One region of the Oceanobacillus sp. CF4.6 genome, then DNA from elsewhere that is predicted to be linked to it. Evidence: riboswitches for the same ligand, from Rfam matches in the RefSeq annotation. Region 1 holds a riboswitch; each other region holds the start of a gene.
What was found. A riboswitch is a leader RNA that binds a small molecule or an ion and turns the genes downstream of it on or off. The one in region 1 is predicted to bind glycine.
Positions count from the first base shown of each region.

Region 2: another riboswitch for glycine. It lies ahead of gcvT (glycine cleavage system aminomethyltransferase GcvT); the one in region 1 lies ahead of serC (3-phosphoserine/phosphohydroxythreonine transaminase).
Region 3: another riboswitch for glycine. It lies ahead of ACHABU_RS11455 (hypothetical protein); the one in region 1 lies ahead of serC (3-phosphoserine/phosphohydroxythreonine transaminase).

Region 1 is NZ_JBIMEX010000005.1:157,703-160,989, forward strand. Features, by position in the region: gene ACHABU_RS10165 (phosphoglycerate dehydrogenase) at 1-52, opposite strand, end outside; gene serC (3-phosphoserine/phosphohydroxythreonine transaminase) at 49-1,149, opposite strand; glycine riboswitch at 1,247-1,328, opposite strand; ZMP/ZTP riboswitch at 1,434-1,514, opposite strand; gene ACHABU_RS10175 (TIGR00341 family protein) at 1,938-2,918, shown strand; gene ACHABU_RS10180 (hypothetical protein) at 2,989-3,168, opposite strand; gene ACHABU_RS10185 (TRM11 family SAM-dependent methyltransferase) at 3,214-3,287, opposite strand, start outside.
Region 2 is NZ_JBIMEX010000001.1:191,397-194,683, forward strand. Features, by position in the region: gene gcvPA (aminomethyl-transferring glycine dehydrogenase subunit GcvPA) at 1-546, opposite strand, end outside; gene gcvT (glycine cleavage system aminomethyltransferase GcvT) at 561-1,676, opposite strand; glycine riboswitch at 1,854-1,941, opposite strand; gene ACHABU_RS01080 (DEAD/DEAH box helicase) at 2,077-3,287, shown strand, end outside.
Region 3 is NZ_JBIMEX010000006.1:156,619-159,905, reverse strand. Features, by position in the region: gene ACHABU_RS11460 (hypothetical protein) at 1-168, opposite strand, end outside; glycine riboswitch at 1,486-1,583, shown strand; gene ACHABU_RS11455 (hypothetical protein) at 1,695-1,934, shown strand; gene ACHABU_RS11450 (PTS sugar transporter subunit IIC) at 2,135-3,226, shown strand.

The sequences.
Region 1 (3,287 bases):
TATTATTCAATGTCTTTATTGTTTTAACTTTATCTAATGTTAGTGTGCTCATTTTCTCTCCTCTTTCTGTTCGTAGTTAGTTTCAAAATCGTTCATAAATGTAACCAATGCTTGAACTCCCTCTATTGGCATTGCATTATAAATGCTAGCACGCATACCTCCAACAGAACGATGCCCTTTTAACGTCTCAAGTCCCTTAGATTGTGCTTCCTTTATAAAGGCAGCATCCAATTCAGTAGAATCGGAAACAAAGGGAATGTTCATTAGCGAACGACTATCCTTACGCACCGGTGATTTAAATATAGAAGATTCTTCAAGCGCATGATATAGCATTTGTGCTTTCTTTCGGTTAATTTTTTCCATTTCCTTTAAACCACCGAGATTTTTTAGCCACTCAAAAACAAGCTTGGCCATATATATCCCGTATGTGGGTGGTGTATTATACAATGAACCACTCTCACTATGTGTTTTATAATCAAGCATAGCCGGGCAATTTTCCGGTGCGCGACCAATTAAATCTTCCCGAATAATAACAACAGTCAATCCAGCAGGGCCGATGTTCTTCTGTGCTCCTGCATAAATTAAACCAAATTTCGATACATCGATTTCTTCAGATAAAATATTGGATGACATATCCGCTACAAGTGGAACGTCCCCTGTATCTGGAATCTTTGAATAAGCAGTTCCTTCTATTGTATTATTTGTTGTAATATGCACATAATCTGCTTCTGGATCAATCATACTCTGGTCAACAGCAGGTATATATGTAAAGTTATCATTCTCTGATGAGGCGATGACACGAATAGTTCCAAATTTCTTAGCTTCTTTGATTGCTTTCTTTGACCATGATCCGGTATTAACGTAGTCTGCTTTTCCACTTTTACCAAGCAGGTTCATTGGGACAGTTGCAAATTGCTGTGAAGCTCCTCCTTGAATAAAAAGCACTTTATACCCTTCAGGAATAGCCATTAATTCTCTCAGCAGTTTTTCAGCTTCTGTTATAATATCCGTAAATAGTCCGGAACGATGACTTAATTCCATTACAGACATACCTGAATTTCTATAATTGACTACTTCTTCTTGAGCTTTTTCCAATACTTGCAGCGGGAGCATAGATGGACCTGCTGAAAAATTATATACTCGTTTCATGTTAACACCTCATCCTTATTATTCTTTCACCAAGAGATATAAAAAAAAGAGACTGGTCTCCCCAATCTCATTAAACATCAAATAACATAAAAGTAAGTGTTATTCTTCTGTCCTTTTGCCTGAGATCTTGAACCCTTCGGCGTTGCAATTATTCTTGCATCCTCTCCAGAAGCTGCTCCTGTTATAGTCTGACCCACAACAATCATAGCTTTTTAAACTATTCAATTATATAAGAATGTCATCGCCTCCTAATAGCACAAAGAGGTAAGGGGAAATTCTCCCCTTACCTCTGCCCAGGCGAACGACATTTCGATATCATATGCTCCCTCGCGGTTATCCGCGTTTCGCCAGTTGCATATGACCTTTAATTTGTTATAATCCTATCAAATTTTCCACTAAATTACAACCTATAAAATGAATTTCCTCCTAATCAGTCAAAATTTCTATTATGTATTTTAAAGTAGATCAATTATAAACACTATATAACAATAAATTTAATTTGCTTCTATGACAGCACGATTAGCCCTATTTACTTCATTGTGAATATCTTCCATAGTTTATTAGGTTACAAAAGTGTTTTCTTATGAATATCAAAAAGGACGTTATGGTATAGAAATATCATAGGAAGCCTCATTTTTAGTAAACGGATTAGCAATCAATTGAGGATATGTTTAAACAGCAGAAGTTTTCAGGTTAAAAAAGCGGATTAGTATGATTATTCATTATGAAAAGAGAAAGAATGGCAACAATAAGGTGTAATATTTCTTTGTATATGGGAGACGAAAATTATGTCATTACAGTTGCTTGAAATTTATGCCCCTAAGAACTTTTTAAATATAGAAGAAATAAAGGATCATTTTTCTGTTATTTCCTATTGGAACTCTGAGGAAGAGAAAGAAAAGTATTTAACACGGATTCTATTAGAGACCAATGATGTAGAACAAATGCTTGATTATTTGGAAAGGTTGCCTGGTGGTGAAGACGTTTATCAAGTTATGTTGCTGCCGGTACAAACATATCTACCTAGAAAAAAAGAGAAAGAAGAGGATGAAAAAAAGGACTTGCAGCGAGCAAGTCGGCACGAATTATATACGACAGTTCAAGGGTCAAGCCGTATAAGTGTCAGTTATATTTTGTTTATTATTTTCTCCGCTATCGTTGCTACGGTTGGCATTATAAAAAGCAGTCCAGCAATCGTCATCGGTGCTATGGTAATTGCCCCACTTATTGGTCCCGTAACAGCTATTTCATTTGCTTCCGTTCTCGGTGATTTTAAATTAATACGTCAGTCCATTATTACATCTCTAGTTGGAATAGGAATTCCAATAGTAATTGCCGCTATATTTAGTTTTTCCTTCGATCCACCCGTTTACAGCGATGAATTCCTTTCACGGACAGACATTCAAATTATTGATGTGATTGCAGCGCTCGTATCTGGTGCTGCAGGCGCACTTTCTTTTGTCAAAAGAAATACAGGCGCTCTTGTAGGTGTTATGGTTTCAGTAGCCTTGCTCCCGCCTGCTGTTGTATTCGGTATGATTCTCGGAACTGGAAATTGGGCTGCAGCTCTTGTCCCGTTTATTCTATTAATGGTCAACGTTTACTCGATACTTTTATCGGCTGTAATTGTTTTTTGGTTAAGTGGTATTAAACCAAACAATTGGCAGGATCTGCAAAAGGCGAATATATCCCGGAAACGTTCTCTCCTATTTATATTAACGATCACGGTCATACTTATAACAGCAATTCTTTTTATCAATTTTGTCTGATACAGGGGACTAGGGACAGGTTCATCATCGCTGTTTTACCGACTAACTAAAGACAAGGACCACCTTGTCCCTAATCAAGTTCTTGATATGCTGTTTGATATTTCCCACCAGCAGCAACTTCAGAATGGTACAATGCCTTAAGGGCGAAGCTTTTCTCTAAATCGTGTTCCTCCATCAATTGTTTTAATCGCTTTTGTAATTCCTCATTGTTGCTAACCAATTTTTTCATTTGAGATTTCGTGTACTTCATCGATTCTAACTCCCTTCCATATAAAATATGTTAAGCTAGTCAATATCACTCGCATACGATTACTTCACGAGTAAATAAACCTGATATGTCTTTTTTAGCTACTGCTCGGTCCGTAATCA
Region 2 (3,287 bases), on a different contig from region 1:
CTCCACATTTTGACCTCTTGCATATGTTTCAATTACCGCACGTGATTCTGGGTGAACCGCTTTGGATACAAGTACTTTTTTTCTTTTCGTTTGGGCGGCACTTAAATTAACTGCTTCTGCCAGTGATGTTCCACCATCATACATGGAGGAATTGGCTACAGGCATACCGGTTAATTCGGATACCATCGTCTGAAATTCAAAAATTGCCTGGAGTTCCCCTTGAGAGACTTCTGGCTGATATGGTGTATAAGCAGTATAAAATTCAGAGCGTGAAATAACATGATCCACGACAGATGGAATAAAATGGTCATATACTCCTGCACCTAGGAAGGAAGTATACTCGCTTAAATTTGCATTTTTATTTGCCATCGCAGTAAGTTCTTTTTTTAACTCATATTCATTTGCTGGTTTCTTCAGATTTAATTCCCCTTGAAAACGTACGCTGTTTGGAATGTCTGAGAAAAGTTCATCCGTTGACTCAATACCAATTGTATCAAGCATCTCCTGTTTGTCGGTTTCAGTCATAGGTAAATAACGAAATTCCATTACTAGTTCCCCCTCTATTTATCTCGTTTGTAAAATGGTGTTTTTACAATTCGAGCTTTAAGTGTGCGTTTTCTTACCTGTACCTCCAATTCAGTACCTTCTGTTGCAAATTGTGAATCGATCAATACGAGTCCAAGATTTTTATTCAGTGTAGGTGATTGGGTCCCTGAAGTGACAAATCCAATTTCCACGTTATCTTTCCAAACAGGGTAACCATGACGCGGTATTCCTTTATCAATCATTTCGATTCCTACCAATTTTCTTGTTGTCCCATTCCTAACTTGTTCTTTTAATACATTTTTACCAATAAAATCTGCTTCTTTATTCACTTTTACTGCAAATGTCAAACCAGCTTCAACAGGTGTAATATCTTTTGATAATTCTTGACCATACAGGGCGAGTGTTGCTTCAAAACGAAGTGTATCTCTGGCGCCAAGTCCTATTGGTTCAATACCTGTATTATTACCTGCATCCATAATCAGATTCCACAATGCGGGTCCTTTCGATTTCTCAATATAAATTTCAAATCCGTCTTCCCCTGTGTATCCTGTGCGAGAAACAATTGCAGGCTGCTTCAGACCTGTAAATAAAACATGATCCATAAATCTAAAAAATTTAATTTCACTTAAATCTGTTTCCGTAACTTTTTGCAGTATTTTTTCCGATTCTGGCCCTTGCAGTGCCAATTGAACGTAATCATCTGATATGTTTGTAATGGAAAGCTCATCGCTATTGTATTGATTGTTTTGTACAAGCCATTCATAATCCTTCTCTGTGTTTGCTGCATTTACAACAAGCAAATAATCGTCAACTGCAAGCATATAAATAATCAGATCATCAACCGTTCCTCCATTTTCATAACACATGATCGTGTACTGTGCACGAGAGGGAACTAATTTTGCAACATCATTGGTTACTAAATGTTGCAGAAATTCCAAGCTTTTCTGTCCCTGAACAGAGATTTCACCCATATGGGATACATCGAAAAGCCCCGCTTTTGTTCGAGTTGCCTCATGTTCCTTTTTAATGCTGGAAAATTGTACAGGCAGATCCCATCCTCCAAAGTCAATCGTCTTTGCCCCATGTTTTTCATATTCAGGAAATAAAGGTGTACGTTTCAATTCACTCATCCCAACACGCTCCTGTTCTTTAGTTAAAAAAATGCACAAAAATAGAGATCTCTTCCAAACTGAAGAAATCTCTGTCCTTAAACCAGAAAGTTGCATACCTGCACTTAAACAATAGCCAATCCGTACAGATACTTGCTTCGTGGGTGGTTTACATACTGTAAACACTCTCCAGAGTTGCGTCCTACAAGAGTCTTTTTGCCTGAGAGATTCGCTCTTAACTTGCTCCTTCGGCGTTACTAATCGTAAGCTCTCCCCTTGTAATCATTCGCTGATGAAAAATCCATATTTGGTTATACTATGTACAGTAACAAGAAAATCTATTTCTTTTTGAATTATATCATAATTGGAAACAAAATTGTAGTAAAATCCAAATTTTATTAATAGGAAGTGGAATTATTATATGGATTCTATTCACATTGAGAAAGAATTAACCTTTATAGATCGACTAGAGTCAGTCATTGAGAAAGATGAGCAAATTTCCAGTTGGGAACTTTTTTCAATGGCTTACCAAGCTGAACTAACGACAATTGCCCCATCGTTTAACGGGTTGCGTTCGCTTGCGTATCTTCCACATATGGAGTTTCTAGATCATCAAATCGAAGTAGCACAACAAGCAATTGAAAGGATGAATGGCAGGGCAATATTGGCCGACGAGGTCGGTTTAGGCAAAACCATCGAAGCAGGACTCATTTTAAAAGAATACATGATTCGAGGCTTAGTACGTAATGCCCTTATTCTGGTTCCGGCTTCCCTTGTCAATCAGTGGGTAAATGAATTGAATGAAAAATTTTATATTCCAGCAGTAGCATATCGAAAGAACTACAGTTGGAAGGATAATTCAGTAATTGTTTCTTCGTTGGATACTGCAAAACGTCCTCCGAATCAGGGTGAGATTCTCGAGATGGAATATGACTTCATTCTTATTGATGAGGCGCATAAGCTGAAAAATCATAAAACGAAAAACTATCAATTTGCCCGTGCATTAAAAAAGAAATATTGTTTACTATTAACCGCAACCCCCGTGCAAAATCGTCTGATTGAAATATTTAATTTGATTACAATTCTAAAACCTGGACATTTGGGAAGCTATGAATCGTTTATTAATAAATTTGGAAAAGACCGAAGTAAGCTCGAACAAGATCCATATTTAAAGCAGTTGATTCAAAAGGTTATGATCAGGAATACAAGAAAAGCAACCAATCTTAATGAATCGAAACGCAAAATTGAAACAATCTGGCTTGATTTCCCCGAGGCAAGTCGCGATGTGTACGACCACTTGGTTAATATTTCTTTAGGATTCTCGACTTTTTCAAAAATAACTTATTTAAGAGAGATCTGTTCTTCGCGCGAAGCATGCTATATGTCATTAAGTAAAATCGCGGAACAGAAAAACAATGAAAATGTAATAAAGCCTTTATTATCCAAGATCGAGCAGCTTCCACATCACATAAAAGCAGATAAGATTGTAGAATTGATTAAATCATTAGATGGTGAGAAGGTCATTGTATTTACGGAATATCGAGCGACCCAATTTTATTTGCAATGGTATCTGCAACAGCATGGTATCTCATCTGTGCCGTTCCGAGGTGGATTTAAGCGGGGAAAAAAAGA
Region 3 (3,287 bases), on a different contig from region 1:
ATCTTTTGGAATTATAGTTACTATAGCTAGTAAAGCTAGTCTAGCAAAAACAGCATTTGCCAGCAACCCTATACTTGCGGCCGCTCCCATATTTCCAGTCTTTTCGACTGCACTATAGACAGTAACAGGTATTGCTAAGCCGAATGAACCGCCAAGTGTACTAGACATCTTATAGATACCTGCCGCCTCTCCTGCCTTCGCTGCCGGAACATTGGCTACTACTGTATCTGTGGATGGTGTCGCGTAAAGTCCAATCCCATACGATGCGCAGACCTTTATGGTAACCAAAACATCGTTAAATTCATACCTTCCCTAATTCTAAAAATCTCCCTTCTATATAATTAACAACTGTTAAAACGTATCCCCAGACAATTCCAGTTCATCAGATAAACGATAACTCACTGTAAAACTAATAAAAACAACAATGGAATAAATCGAGTTTGGTAAGTTTGTAAAGGTCATTAACATTATTCCAACCACCACTAAAAGACTTGCTAAGATCATTGGCCTTCTTGGACCACTTCGTTGCAATATTTTCACCGACACGAATCATCGATAATACAGCAATTAAATAGCCAACTGATAATATCCCAGATTGGAAGGAACTATATTCTCTTGACACTTGGACATACGTATTCGCAACAATGAGTGCTCCAGTTACAGCATTCAGTAAAAAGTTTGAAACAGTCGCGCCAGTAAATAAGTTTCAATTTATGTATCATATGGGTTCGTTCGTGTAATAGAATCTATAACTGAAATGACACTGACAACGATATCCCCCTCATAATACAGGGAGCCGAAAAAGGAAACCCAGTTCCTTGCTGATAACACCGAACAATCTTTCCGCAAGCCGAACATATGAGGTAAAGCTCCTTCAAACATGGCCAAGATACTTGATGATCTTATCTAAATCTTTTATCTTCTAAATACTGATTAATATCTCAATAGCTCAGCCCATCCAATAAAATTAGGGTTGATATGGTCAAAATTAATTTATACTTTTATGGATATATTCTGTGAATTCTGGTAAAATCAAAATTACAGAAACGAATGAATGTTGCAATCGATTTAAAGGAACGCTTAAACCGATTAAAGTTGGAAATTTTATTCAATCGTTTAACTAATATAAGATGAAACTCACCTGTAAAAGATAACCCTATTTTTTATAGTATATTCTTCTAGAAAAAAATTATTTTAGCTGCAAATATTACAAGTATTAACATTGTGAAAGCTTTATTATCACGTATATAATTATAATTAGTCTGAATATTTGTAAGCTTGTATTACAGGATGTAGCTTTACTATTTAAACCGTACTATTGTTTGAAATGATATTTTGAAAGCGTTTCCTTTTGGCTTAATGGCTATCGGGATTATATTAATAGTGGATGAAAGTTGCAGGAAAGCATATATGTTCAGTCGCCGAAGGAGCAAACTCCAAAGAAGACCCTTGGGGTGAATCTCTCAGGTAAAAAAAACTGCAACTGGACACAACTCTGGAGAGAACGTGTGAATACGTCACCGAAGGGGAAGGCTCTATTTCTATTGGGCTAAACTCTCAGGTAAAAGGACAGAGAAGGGCAGAGAAAAGCACATGATACATGTTTTTTTCTCTGTCCTTTTTGTTGTGTCTAAAATTACCATCACTGGAGGTTATATACGTTCAATGGAACAGTTAATAAAAGGGGGTGTTACATGGAAACAAGCTATAAAGATAATAACACAATAATAACTGGGATTGTATGGGGGCCTTACTTACTGGCATTTCTCACATTCACTCGCAAATGCGATGCCGGAAGATCAATTACATATGGCAATTTCATTAGGGGTAATGAATACAGCGTTTTTTTAGACAATGCCTGTTCAGATGTCTTTTTTAAATTTTCCGATACGACAAAGTTTATACGCATGAAAGATTTTTCAGACGAATTTTGATATGGCAAGCATTTTGCAAGAGATTAGTTAATTTTTTTCTAGTTTGACAAATTAAAGAAGTAGTTATACCATACCAAACTAATGGTTAAATATGATGAAAACAAAAATTATCATTTAATTTGATATTTTAGAAAGGGTTTTCTTTTCTTTGATAAATTGAATTTACACAAAAAATCATTTAATTGTAGGAGGAAGATTTGATGGATGTATTGATAGGTACAGTTTCTCTTTTAGTCATTTTAGCGTTGTTCTCTTTATTTACGTTTAAGGCACCGTATGGATCTAAAGCTATGGGGGCTTTGGCAGCAGCTGCGGTAGCTAGTTTCTTAATTGAGGCTTTAATCGGTTCTGTTTTAGGGGATATGTTGGGAATTGCTGTCTTTCAGGAAATTGGTGATTTAGCAGGAAGTTTATCCGGTATTGCAGCGGGTGCGCTGGTTGCTATGGCGTTGAAAGTTCAACCAGGTTATGCATTAATGATATCGCTTCCGCTGGCAGGTATGGGTATTTTACCTGGTTTTATAGCCGGATATTTTGCTTCATTCCTTGTAAGATGGTTCCAAGATAAAATCCCTAATGGAATCAACTTACTAGCTATTATTTTTATTGCAACACCATTAACTTATTTCATTGCCGCTCTGATTGCTCCACCTGTTGACGGAATACTGTTGAATGTAGGAAGTATCCTAGAAAGTGCGCAAGCTCAATCAGCTATTGTAATGGGAATTATCATAGGTGGAGTACTGACTGTTACTTCTACAGCTCCGCTTAGTTCAATGGCTTTAACTGCGATTATGGGTCTTACTGGTCAACCAATGGCTATCGCTGCAATGGCCATTTTTGGTTCCGGGTTCTTGAATTACACATTCTTCCGTAGAATGGGATTAACTACACCACAAGAAACTATTTCAGTAGCGATTGAAGCTTTAACAAAAGCTCATGTTATTTCAGCCAATCCAATCCCAATATACGTTACAAACTTTATTTACGGGGGAATAGCAGGTATTGTAGTAGCTTTATCAGGTTTGGTAAATAATTCTCCAGGTACAGCTTCGGTTGTTGCAGGACTTGCATCTACTTTTGCTTGGAACCCGCCTATACAAGTCCTCCTAGTCGGCGTAATTGTCGCAGTTATTGGAGTCACAGTTGGATTGGTTTGCTCATTTATATTTAAAAACTACCCAATTATAACTGAAGAAGAGCTGTTAACTCGTGATGAGGAGGAATTAGAAGAAAAAGATGAAGCAAGAGCAAAAAAACCAAATTTAGAACCTGAAAGTATGAATGCATAGGACACGGGGACAGGTACCTTGTCCGGTCCCATTTTTGTGGTCAGTGGATTCAACTCGAGGA